DNA from 3 places in the Streptomyces sp. NPDC051963 genome. Region 3 is predicted to be linked to each of the others. Evidence: riboswitches for the same ligand, from Rfam matches in the RefSeq annotation. Region 3 holds a riboswitch; each other region holds the start of a gene.

Region 1 (3,488 bases), on a different contig from region 3:
GCGGCGAGGGCGTCGACGTCCGTGAAGTTGGACATGAGCGGGACGGCGCAGACGGCGACCCGCAGCACGTCGTCTCCGACCGGGGGAGCGACGACGGACTCGCGCACCGTCCCCCGCATTGAGACCCGCAGCCCGTCCTCCTCGTCGATACCGAGGCCGTGCCGGAAGGGCAGGACGCCGTACGTGCGCCGTCCGGTGAGCCCGTGGAGCATCTCCAGCCCGGGTTCGAGCAGGGACACATCTCCGCGGAACTTGTTGACGAGGAACCCGGCGACGTACCGCTGATCCTCGGGGGACAGCAGGGCGACGGTCCCGAAGAACGAGGCGAAGACCCCGCCACGGTCGATGTCCCCGACCACGAGCACGGGCAGCCCGGCATTCCGGGCGATGCCCATGTTGACGATGTCGGTGCGCCGCAGATTGATCTCGGCAGGACTGCCGGCCCCCTCACAGATCACCGCGTCATACGTGCCCCGCAACTCGGCAAGACAGTCGAGGACGGTCCCGAGCAGCCGCTCCTGCCGCCCACCGTGATAGCCACGTGCACTCAGCTCGCCCACGGGCTTCCCCATGAGCACGACCTGACTGCTCTGTTCGCCCCCGGGCTTGAGCAGCACGGGATTCATCAGCACGCTGGGCTCGACACGACAGGCCTGCGCCTGCATGGCCTGCGCCCGCCCGATCTCCGCGCCCTCCTTGGTGACGAACGAGTTCAGGGACATGTTCTGCGCCTTGAAGGGCGCGACCTTGACCCCCTGTCGCACGAGCCAGCGGCAGATCCCGGCGGTGACGACGCTCTTACCGGCGTCGGAGGTGGTGCCGGCGACGAGCAGACCGCCGTTCATGAGGTACGTCCCTTCGTACGTCGCCTGGCGAGCAGCCGGCCGGCGACACCGACGCCGAGCGCGAGCACGCCGACGCGACGGGAGAGCCGTACGGCCCGTTCGATGTCGTGGGTGGCGACGGGACGCCCCTCGGTGTTGAGGACGGGCCGGTGCTCGATCCGCCCCCCGTACGACAGCGTTCCCCCGAGCCGCACCCCCAGCGCCCCCGCGAACGAGGCTTCCACGGGCCCCGCGTTGGGACTCGGATGCTGCGCGGCGTCGGCACGCCAGGCCCGCAGGGCCCCCCGCGGCTCGGCACCGGCCACGGCGGCGAGTACGGCGGTGAGCCGCGCCCCCGGCCAGCCGGCGAGGTCGTCGAGGCGGGCCGAAGCCCAGCCGTAGCGCCGGTACTTGGGAGACTTGTGCCCGACCATGGCGTCCAGCGTGTTCACGGCCCGGAACCCGAGCAGCCCCGGCACACCGCCGACGGCGCCCCACACGAGCGCCCCCACGACGGCATCGGAGGTGTTCTCGGCGACGGACTCCACGACAGCGCGGGCGATCCCGTCCGCATCCAGCGCCTGCGGATCCCGCCCGCACAGATGCGGCAGCCGGGCCCGCGCCCCCTCGACGTCCCCCGCCTCCAGTGCCCGTCCGATGCCCCGCGCCTCACGGGCGAGCGAAGTCCCGCCGACCACCGCCCAGGTGGCGACGCCGGTCAGGGCGACGGACGCGGCAGGGGAGGACCGTACGATCCGGGCGGCGACGGCACCGAGTGCGACGGTGCCGCCGGCACACACGGTGGTGTGCAGGGTGCCCCACCCTCGATGGTCACGCCACAGCACCCGTTCCACGGCCCCGGCGGCTCGCCCGAACGCGGCGACCGGATGCCCGCGGCGCGGATCGCCGAGCAGCAGGTCGCCGATGAGTCCGGCGGCGGCGCCGTACGCGAAGACGCGATCGGCACGCATGCGGCTCAGCCGGCCACGGGGTCAGGCAGAGACCTGGTACTGCACCTCGAACGGCAGCCGAGCATCGCGATATGTCCTCACTCAGGGTGTCCACGCCCTGGTTCGACTAGACCGGCGGTGAGAGTTCCTGGCTCCCGGGGATTGCTACCCCGGTGACAGTGGCGGGACCGCGCCGGATTCACACCGGCTTCCTCTCCTGCCGCCGTATATGGCTCCGGCAGTCCACCATGGGGCCGGAAGGGGCGTCAACTTGCCGTTGACCTGCAACGGGAGAGTGTGCTGAGGCCCACACACGAGGGGTGCGGGACGGTGATCCGTCCCGCACCCCTGGGTGCCTTCACGCGCGGCGTGTCACGCGACGATCAGATAGATCCCGTAGGCCACCGCCGCCGCGCACGCGGCGAAGCAGGCGTATGCGCCGGTGATCGCGAGCGCCGCGGAGTCGCCCTGGACCGTGGCGCGTTCACGCCGGGACAGGCCCGCGACGCCGAGGGTGAACAGGGCCACGAGGGCCACGGTGACCACGAGGCTGACGCCGAAGACGGAGCCCAGGGTCGCCCAGTCGATCTTCATGATGCTGCTTTCTCGAGTGCTGGGTGGGGGTCAGACCGTGGCCTGCGAGGGCGCGGGTTCCGAGGACGGGGCGGGGATCGTGGCCGTCAGCTCCTCGGCCGTCGTGCCCGCGGGCGGCGGGGTCACCGCGGCGATCGCCGTCGTCACCACGCCGGCCGGCTCCTCCGCCGAGTCGTTGACGTTCGTGTGGTCGACGACCTCGCGGCGGGAGCGCTGCCAGATCGCGGCGCTGGAGGCGATCAGGAAGACCGCGACCAGGGCGGTGCCCCAGCTGCCGAAACCGGTGACCCATTCCGCGACGGCACCGACCAGGGCCGCCGCCGGCAGCGTCAGACCCCAGGCGACGAACATCCGGGTGGCCGTGGACCAGCGGACGACCCCGCCCTTGCGGCCGAGGCCCGCGCCCATCACCGCGCCGGAGACGGAGTGCGTGGTGGACAGGGAGAAACCGAGGTGGGAGGAGGCCAGGATGACCGTGGCCGCGCTGGTCTGGGCGGCGAAGCCCTGCTGCGGCTGGAGGTCGGTGAGGCCCTTGCCCATGGTGCGGATGATGCGCCAGCCGCCGAGGTAGGTGCCGAGCGCGATGGCCAGGCCCGCGGAGAGGATCACCCAGGTGGGAGGGTTCGAGTCGGGGGCGATGGCGCCGCCGGCGACCAGGGCGAGGGTGATGATGCCCATCGTCTTCTGCGCGTCGTTGGTGCCGTGGGCCAGCGAGACCAGACCGGCCGAGGCGATCTGGCCGGCCCGGTAGCCCTTCGCGGCCGCCTTGCCGTCGGCCTTCTTGCCGAGGGAGTACGACAGGCGCGTGGCCAGCAACGCTGCGACACCGGCGACGATCGGGGCGGCGATCGCCGGGATCAGCACCTTGGTGACGAGCGCGTCGCCGTGGACCGCACCGACGCCTGCCGAGGCGATGGTGGCGCCGATCAGACCGCCCATGAGGGCGTGCGAGGAACTGGAGGGGAGCCCGACCAGCCAGGTCAGCAGATTCCAGAGAATCGCGCCGACCAGGGCGGCGAAGATGACCTCGGGACGTATACCGGTCTCGTCGACGAGCCCTTTGGAGATCGTGTTGGCGACCTCCACCGAGAGGAAGGCGCCGACGAGGTTGAGGACGGCG
Region 2 (3,488 bases), on a different contig from region 3:
GCGGGCCGCCGCCACCAGGTTCTGAAGCGAGGCCCTGACCTCGGGCCAGCCGCGGGTCTTCAGACCGCAGTCGGGGTTGACCCACAGCCGTTCGGCGGGGATCGCCTTCAGGCCGGTGCGCAGGAGTTCGGCGGCCTCCTCGGTGCTCGGCACGCGCGGGGAGTGGATGTCGTACACGCCGGGTCCGGCCTCGCGCGGATAGCCGTGCGCGGCCAGTTCCCGGGCGACCTGCATGTGCGAACGGGCCGCCTCCAGGCTGATGACGTCCGCGTCGAGGTCGTCGATGGCCTGGACGATGTCGCCGAACTCGGCGTAGCACATGTGGGTGTGGATCTGGGTGTCCGGCCGCACGCCGCCGGTGGTGAGGCGGAACGCCTCGGTGGCCCAGGCCAGGTAGGCGGGGTGATCCTCGGCACGCAACGGCAGCGTCTCGCGCAGGGCGGGTTCGTCCACCTGGATCACCGAAGTCCCGGCCGCCTCCAGGTCGTTCACCTCGTCGCGCAGGGCGAGGGCCACCTGCCGGGCGGTCTCCGCGAGGGGCTGGTCGTCGCGGACGAAGGACCAGGCGAGCATGGTGACCGGCCCGGTGAGCATGCCCTTGACCGGCTTGGAGGTCAGGGACTGGGCGTACGTCGTCCAGCGCACCGTCATCGGTTCGGGACGGGAGATGTCGCCGGCCAGGACCGGCGGGCGGACATAGCGGGTGCCGTAGGACTGGACCCAGCCGTGCCGGGTGGCGAGGTAGCCGGTGAGCTGTTCGGCGAAGTACTGGACCATGTCGTTGCGTTCGGGCTCGCCGTGCACCAGGACGTCGATGCCGGTCTGCTCCTGGAAGGAGATCACGTCGCGGATCTCCTCCTCGATGCGGCGCTCGTACGTCTCCCGGTCGATGCGTCCGGCAGTGAGGTCGGCCCGGGCGGTGCGCAGTTCGCCGGTCTGCGGGAAGGAGCCGATGGTGGTCGTGGGCAGGGGCGGCAGGTTCAGGTGGGCGCGCTGGGCGACCGTACGCTCGGCGTACGGCAGTGAGCGGCGGGCGTCGGTGGCGGTGACCGCGGCCGCGCGGGCCCGCACAGCCGGGTTCCGTGTGATGGGCGAGCCCGCCCGGGACGCCAGGTCGGCCCGGTTGGCGGCGAGTTCGGCGGCGATCCGGTCGGTGCCCTGGGCGAGGCCGCGGGCCAGGGTGACGGTCTCGGCGGTCTTCTGCCGGGCGAAGGCGAGCCAGCGGGCGATCTGCGGTTCGATCTCGCGTTCGGCGTCGGCGTCGAGCGGGACGTGCAGCAGCGAGCAGGACGGGGCGACGTCGACGCGGCCGGCCAGGCCGAGCAGGGTGGCGAGGGTGGACAGGGACTTGCCCAGATCGTTGATCCAGATGTTGCGGCCGTCCACCACGCCGGCGACCAGCCGCTTGCCGGGCAGGCCGCCGACCGCGGCGAGATCGTCGAGGTTGGCGGCCGCGGGCCCGGTGAAGTCCAGGGCGAGCCCGTCGACCGGTGCCTTCGCCAGCACGGGCAGCGCCTCGCCGAGCCGGTCGAAGTACGACGCGAGCAGCAGCTTCGGCCGGTCGGTGAGGGAGCCGAGGTCGCGGTAGGCGCGGGCGGCGGCGTTCAGTTCGGCCGGGGTGCGGTCCTGGACCAGGGCGGGCTCGTCCAGCTGGATCCACTCGGCGCCCGCCGCCCGGAGATCGGCGAGGACCTCCGCGTACACCGGCAGCAGCCGGTCCAGCAGGGTCAGCGGCTGGAAGTCGGCCGGTGCGCCGGGGGCGGGCTTGGCGAGGAGCAGGTAGGTGACCGGGCCGACGAGCACCGGCCGCGCGGCCAGTCCGAGCGCGAGGGCCTCCTTCAGTTCGCCGACCTGCTTGGCGGTCTCGGCGGTGAACTCCGTGTCCGGGCCCAACTCGGGTACGAGGTAGTGGTAGTTGGTGTCGAACCACTTCGTCATTTCCAGCGGCGCCACGTCCTGGGTGCCGCGCGCCATGGCGAAGTAGCCGTCCAGGGCGTCCTTCTCGACGGCGGCGCGGTGCCGGGCGGGGATGGCGCCGACCATGACGGTGGTGTCCAGGACGTGGTCGTAGTACGAGAAGTCGCCGGTGGGCACCTCGGTCAGGCCGGCCTCGGCCAGCTGCCGCCAGGTCGAGCGGCGGAGCTCGGCGGCGGTCCGCCGGAGCTCGGCGGCGGTGGCGCGGCCCTTCCAGTAGCCCTCGATCGCCCTCTTCAGTTCCCGGTTCGGGCCCTGGCGGGGGTAGCCGTAGGCGGTGGCCCCTGCTGCCGCGGCTGCGGACTTCGCTGTCACGAGACTCTCCTTCGCGAGCTGTGGGATGACACACGACCCGGAGACCGGTCGTGGACGCGAAGGAGCAGCAGATCCGGCGGGGGCAGCTGTGCGTGTGCCCGTCCCGCCTGGTGTGCGCCGACCCGCCCTCGAGGTCACCGAGTCTCCGCGCACGGGGAGCCGCGCACGGGCAGTGGCAGGTCTTCGGACTCGCGGGCGCGTCTCATGTCGTACGAGACACCTACTGGCCGTCGCTTCCCGGGTCCGGCGCTCCGGATCCAGTGCGTATGACGGCGGTCGTTCCCACTCACCGCTGCGGGGCAGTCCCGGATTCCCACCGGGTTCCCTCTTGCGACGCGTCTGCCTGGCGGGCAGGGCGAACCAGCTGCACGGTCAGCCTATACACAGCTCATGTGTGGGGCGACCCTGAGCCGACGGTTCGGCTCAGGGCCTGGAGCGACTCTCAAGAGTTCAGCTCGCGGCGGCCGCGGCGCGCCCCGCCTGGCGGCCGGAGAACAGGCAGCCGCCGAGGAAGGTGCCTTCCAGGGAGCGGTAGCCGTGGACACCGCCGCCGCCGAAACCCGAGACCTCACCGGCCGCGTAGAGCCCTGGGATCGGGGTTCCGGTCCCGTCCAGGACGCGGCCGGAGAGGTCGGTCTGGAGCCCGCCGAGCGTCTTGCGGGTGAGGATGTTGAGGCGTACGGCGATCAGCGGTCCGGCGCTCGAGTCCAGGATCTTGTGGGCCGAGGCGGTACGGCTGAGGGTGTCGCCGGGGTAGGCGAGGGCGTTGCGGATGCCCATGACCTGGACGTCCTTGGTGTACGGGTTGTCGATCTCCCGGTCCCGTGCCTCGATCTGACGTTTCAGACCGGCCAGGTCGATCAGGTCGTCACCGGTCAACTTGTTCATGCCGGCGACCAGTTCGGGCAGCGTGGTGGCGACGACGAAGTCGGCCCCGTTGTTCTTGAACTTCTCGATCGGCTCGGGGGTCTGCCAGATCCGGGACAGCAGCTGCCAGACGTTCTTGTTGGTGAGGTCGGGATTCTGCTCCGAGCCCGACAGCGCGAACTCCTTGGCCATGATCTTCTGGGTGGTGACGAACCAGGAGTAGTCGTAGCCGGTTTCGGTGATCGACTTGAGCGTGTGCAGCGTGTCGTACCCAGGAATGTCCGGGGTGTTGAACCGCTTGCCGGTGGCGTCGAACCACATCGAGGAGGGGC
Region 3 (3,488 bases):
AGACGAGGTCGCGCGCCGAGCGGCCGCGCACGCGGTCGGGATCCTTGGGGATCCAGGCCGCAGCCATGGCGAAGGCGGCAACCGCGAAGGGGACGTTGATCCAGAAGGCCGTCTGCCAGCCGAGCCATCCCACGAGCAGGCCACCGATGGCAGGGCCGACGGCCACGGTGGCGGCTCCCGCGATCGCCAGTCCGCCCAGGACACTGCCGGGCGGTGCCTGCAAGCCGGCTGCCCGGGCCCGCCGCCGGATCAGCAGCATCGCGGACGGATATCCGGCGGACGTGCCCGCTCCGATGAGAACGCGGGCCGTGACCAGAGACGGCAGGTCACGGGCGACCGCGCCGAGGACACCTCCGACGAGTACGAGGAGGATCCCGACGAAGAACACGCGCCTGGGCCCGAACTCCTCCGCGAGCCGCCCGGCCGCGGGCTGCGCTATCGCGCTGGTCAGATACAGGCTCGAGATCAGGATCGCGGTACCGCCGACGGAGGTGTGCATGGCGGCCGCGATGGTGACCAGGGCGGGCGCGATCACCGAGCTGTTGATCGGGTTGAGCACGGCGCCCATGTACAGCGGGGTGACGAAGGTCGGCCCGAAGGGCTTGTCCGACGGAGCCGTGCCCTGCCGCACGGTGACCCTCGCGGTGCTTTCCAAGGCGCTGCTCCTCGCTTCCCGTCTCCGCTGTCCTGGTGCTGCGCCGGGGGAGGCGTGGCAGCACTTTGAGCAGGTTGCCTGACAAATTATAGCAGGCCACCTGCCTATCTCTGGTGTCGCTACATACTTGCCGAAGCAAGCAAGCTAACGTACGGTTTTCGGTACCGAACCCGCAGGGCGCAGGTGCGCTGTCGGTGGGTCTGTTCCGAATTTCATGATGGGAACGAACAATGAGTGAAACCCTTACTTCCGCGGACATGCTGCGGCGCAGCCTGGACACTTTCCTCGCCAAGGACATGAAGGGCTGGACGGAGCTGTGCGACGAGCATGTCGTCCTTGAGTTCCCCTTCGCGCCCGCGGGCAGCCCGGTCCGGCTGGAGGGCCGGACAGCTGCCTACGAGTACCTGCGTGGCTACCCCGACCTCATCGACGTGCACCGGATCACGTCGCTGCGTATCTACGCCACCGACGACCCGAACGTGGCGGTCGCGGACTGGAGTGTCACGGGTCGAGTCCTCGCCAACGGGAACCCCTACGAGATGAGTTACGCCACTTTCGTGACGTTCAAGGACGGCCTCATCGTCTCGTACCGCGAGTACTGGAATCCGGAGGCGTTCACCAAGGCGCTGAGCGGCGCGTCCTTCTAGCCTCACAAGCGCGGGCCAGGCCCAGCGAATCGAGCTCCGGGCCGATTCGCTGGGTTTTCCGTTCTGCCTGCGTGATAGCTTGCCGAGGCCAGTCGAACCCATGTACGTGGGTCAGGGAATCCGGTGCGAATCCGGAGCTGACGCGCAGCGGTGAGGGTGACGGGCGGGGCCTCTGCCACTGGACGCGACGACGTCTGGGAAGGCGCCCCGACCGGAGGAACCCGAGTCCGAAGACCTGCTGGCGGCCTCCGCGGTCGGCGTACGGCGGGGGAGCACCGTACGACCGGGCTCCGCGTTCGAGCCCTCGACGACTGAGGACCGACTCCCGTGCCCTTCCCGTGTCTTGCCCGTCGCGCCACCCTGCTCGCGGCCGGATCCCTGCTCCTGGCCGGCTGCGCTGACAGCGGCACGACCGACGGCTCCAAGGCGGCAGCCACCTTCGACAACTGCGGCCGGACGGTCGGCGTCGAGTCACCGCCGAAGCGCGCCGTCTCCCTCAACCAGGGCACCACCGAGATCATGCTCTCGCTCGGCCTCGCCGACCGGATGGCGGGCACCGCCACCTGGACCGACCCGGTGATGAAGGGGCTGGAGAAGGCGAACGGCGAGGTGGAGCGGATCGCCGACAACAACCCCTCCTTCGAACGGGTCCTGGACGCCGACCCCGACTTCGTCGCCGCCTCCTTCGTCTCCACCCTGGGCAAGGGCGGCGTGGCCACCCGGGACCAGTTCGAGAAGCTCGGTGTGCCGACCTATGTCTCGCCGTCGGACTGCGCGGGCAAGGACAACTCCGGCGGGGGTGACGGTGCGCGCAGCAAGCCGCTCGGCATCGACGCCGTGTACGGCGAAATCCGTGACCTGGCCGCCGTGTTCGGTGTGAAGGAGCGGGGCGAGCAGCTGGTCGCCTCCCTCAAGAAGCGCATGGCCGAGGCCACTTCGGGCGTGGAGGGCTCGGACGTGACGCTCCTGTACTGGTTCGCCAACTCCGAGTCGCCGTACATGGCGGGTTGCTGTGGCGCGCCCGGCATCATCACGCGGGCGTTCGGCGCGAAGAACGTCTTCGACGACTCGCACGAGGAGTGGCCCCAGATCAACTGGGAGACCGTCGCCGACCGCAACCCTGACGTGCTCGTCATCGGCGACCTCACGCGCAAGTCGCAGACCGCCGAGTCGGCGGCGAAGAAGATCGCCTTCCTGGAGTCCGACCCGGTCACCAGGAACATGGACGCGGTCAAGCACAAGCGGTACGTCCTGCTCAGCGGGCAGGCGATGAACCCGACCATCCGGACGATCGAGGGCGTGGAACGGGTCGCGGCGGGCCTGCGCGAGTTCGGGCTCGCCAGGTGAGTCTGCGCACGCTCTCCCTGGGCGCGGCGGGAGCCCTTCTGCTGTGTGCCTCCCTCGCCGTCGCGATCACCATCGGTCCGGCCGACATCCGGGTCGGCGACGTATGGGCGAGTGTCGTGGCCCACCTCGGCGTCGGCACCTCGGACCTGAGCCCGATCCGGGACGGCATCGTCTGGCAGCTCCGGCTGCCCCGTACGTTGCTCGCGGCCGTCTGCGGGGCGGGGCTCGCCGTGTGCGGTGCGGTGATGCAGTCACTGCTGCGCAATCCGCTCGCCGACCCGTTCGTCCTCGGAGTGTCCTCGGGCGCGTCCACGGGAGCGGTGCTCGTGGTGGTCCTCGGCGTGGGAGGCGGCGCGGTGTCCGTGTCCGCGGGCGCGTTCGCGGGCGCCCTGGTGTCGTTCGCACTGGTGCTGCTGCTCAGCCACACCCTCGGCGGCACCACGGACCGGGTCGTCCTCGCGGGCGTCGCCGCGATGCAGCTGTTCTCGGCGCTGACCTCGTTCGTGGTGCTGACCGCCGCCGACGCCGAGACCACCCGGGGCGTGCTCTTCTGGCTGCTCGGCTCCCTCGGCGGCGCGGGCTGGACGGACGTCTGGATGTGCTTCGCGGTGCTCGCCGTCGCCCTGGTGGTGAGCCTTTCGTACGCCCGCACCCTCGACGCCTTCGCCTTCGGGCGGGACGCGGCCGCCGCCCTCGGGGTGTCCGTGGCCCGCACCCGGCTGGTGCTCCTGTGCGTCACGGCCCTCCTCACGGCGGCGTTGGTGGCCTCGGCCGGCGCCATCGGCTTCGTCGGCCTGGTCCTGCCGCACGCCGCCCGCGCCCTGACCGGCCCGGGCCAC

What was found. A riboswitch is a leader RNA that binds a small molecule or an ion and turns the genes downstream of it on or off. The one in region 3 is predicted to bind cobalamin.
Region 1: it holds a riboswitch for cobalamin, as region 3 does, so the genes downstream of both, ACIHFB_RS12240 (cobalamin biosynthesis protein) here and ACIHFB_RS05820 (ABC transporter substrate-binding protein) in region 3, are expected to answer to the same signal.
Region 2: it holds a riboswitch for cobalamin, as region 3 does, so the genes downstream of both, metE (5-methyltetrahydropteroyltriglutamate--homocysteine S-methyltransferase) here and ACIHFB_RS05820 (ABC transporter substrate-binding protein) in region 3, are expected to answer to the same signal.

The regions. Positions count from the first base shown of each region.
Region 1 is NZ_JBIUCC010000002.1:1,273,250-1,276,737, forward strand. It holds gene ACIHFB_RS12235 (cobyric acid synthase) at 1-845, opposite strand, end outside; gene ACIHFB_RS12240 (cobalamin biosynthesis protein) at 842-1,795, opposite strand; cobalamin riboswitch at 1,896-2,038, opposite strand; gene ACIHFB_RS12245 (hypothetical protein) at 2,147-2,368, opposite strand; gene ACIHFB_RS12250 (inorganic phosphate transporter) at 2,399-3,488, opposite strand, start outside.
Region 2 is NZ_JBIUCC010000006.1:637,438-640,925, forward strand. It holds gene metE (5-methyltetrahydropteroyltriglutamate--homocysteine S-methyltransferase) at 1-2,289, opposite strand, end outside; cobalamin riboswitch at 2,446-2,669, opposite strand; gene ACIHFB_RS27400 (FAD-binding dehydrogenase) at 2,740-3,488, opposite strand, start outside.
Region 3 is NZ_JBIUCC010000001.1:1,354,666-1,358,153, reverse strand. It holds gene ACIHFB_RS05830 (MFS transporter) at 1-655, opposite strand, end outside; gene ACIHFB_RS05825 (nuclear transport factor 2 family protein) at 886-1,302, shown strand; cobalamin riboswitch at 1,375-1,560, shown strand; gene ACIHFB_RS05820 (ABC transporter substrate-binding protein) at 1,630-2,649, shown strand; gene ACIHFB_RS05815 (FecCD family ABC transporter permease) at 2,646-3,488, shown strand, end outside.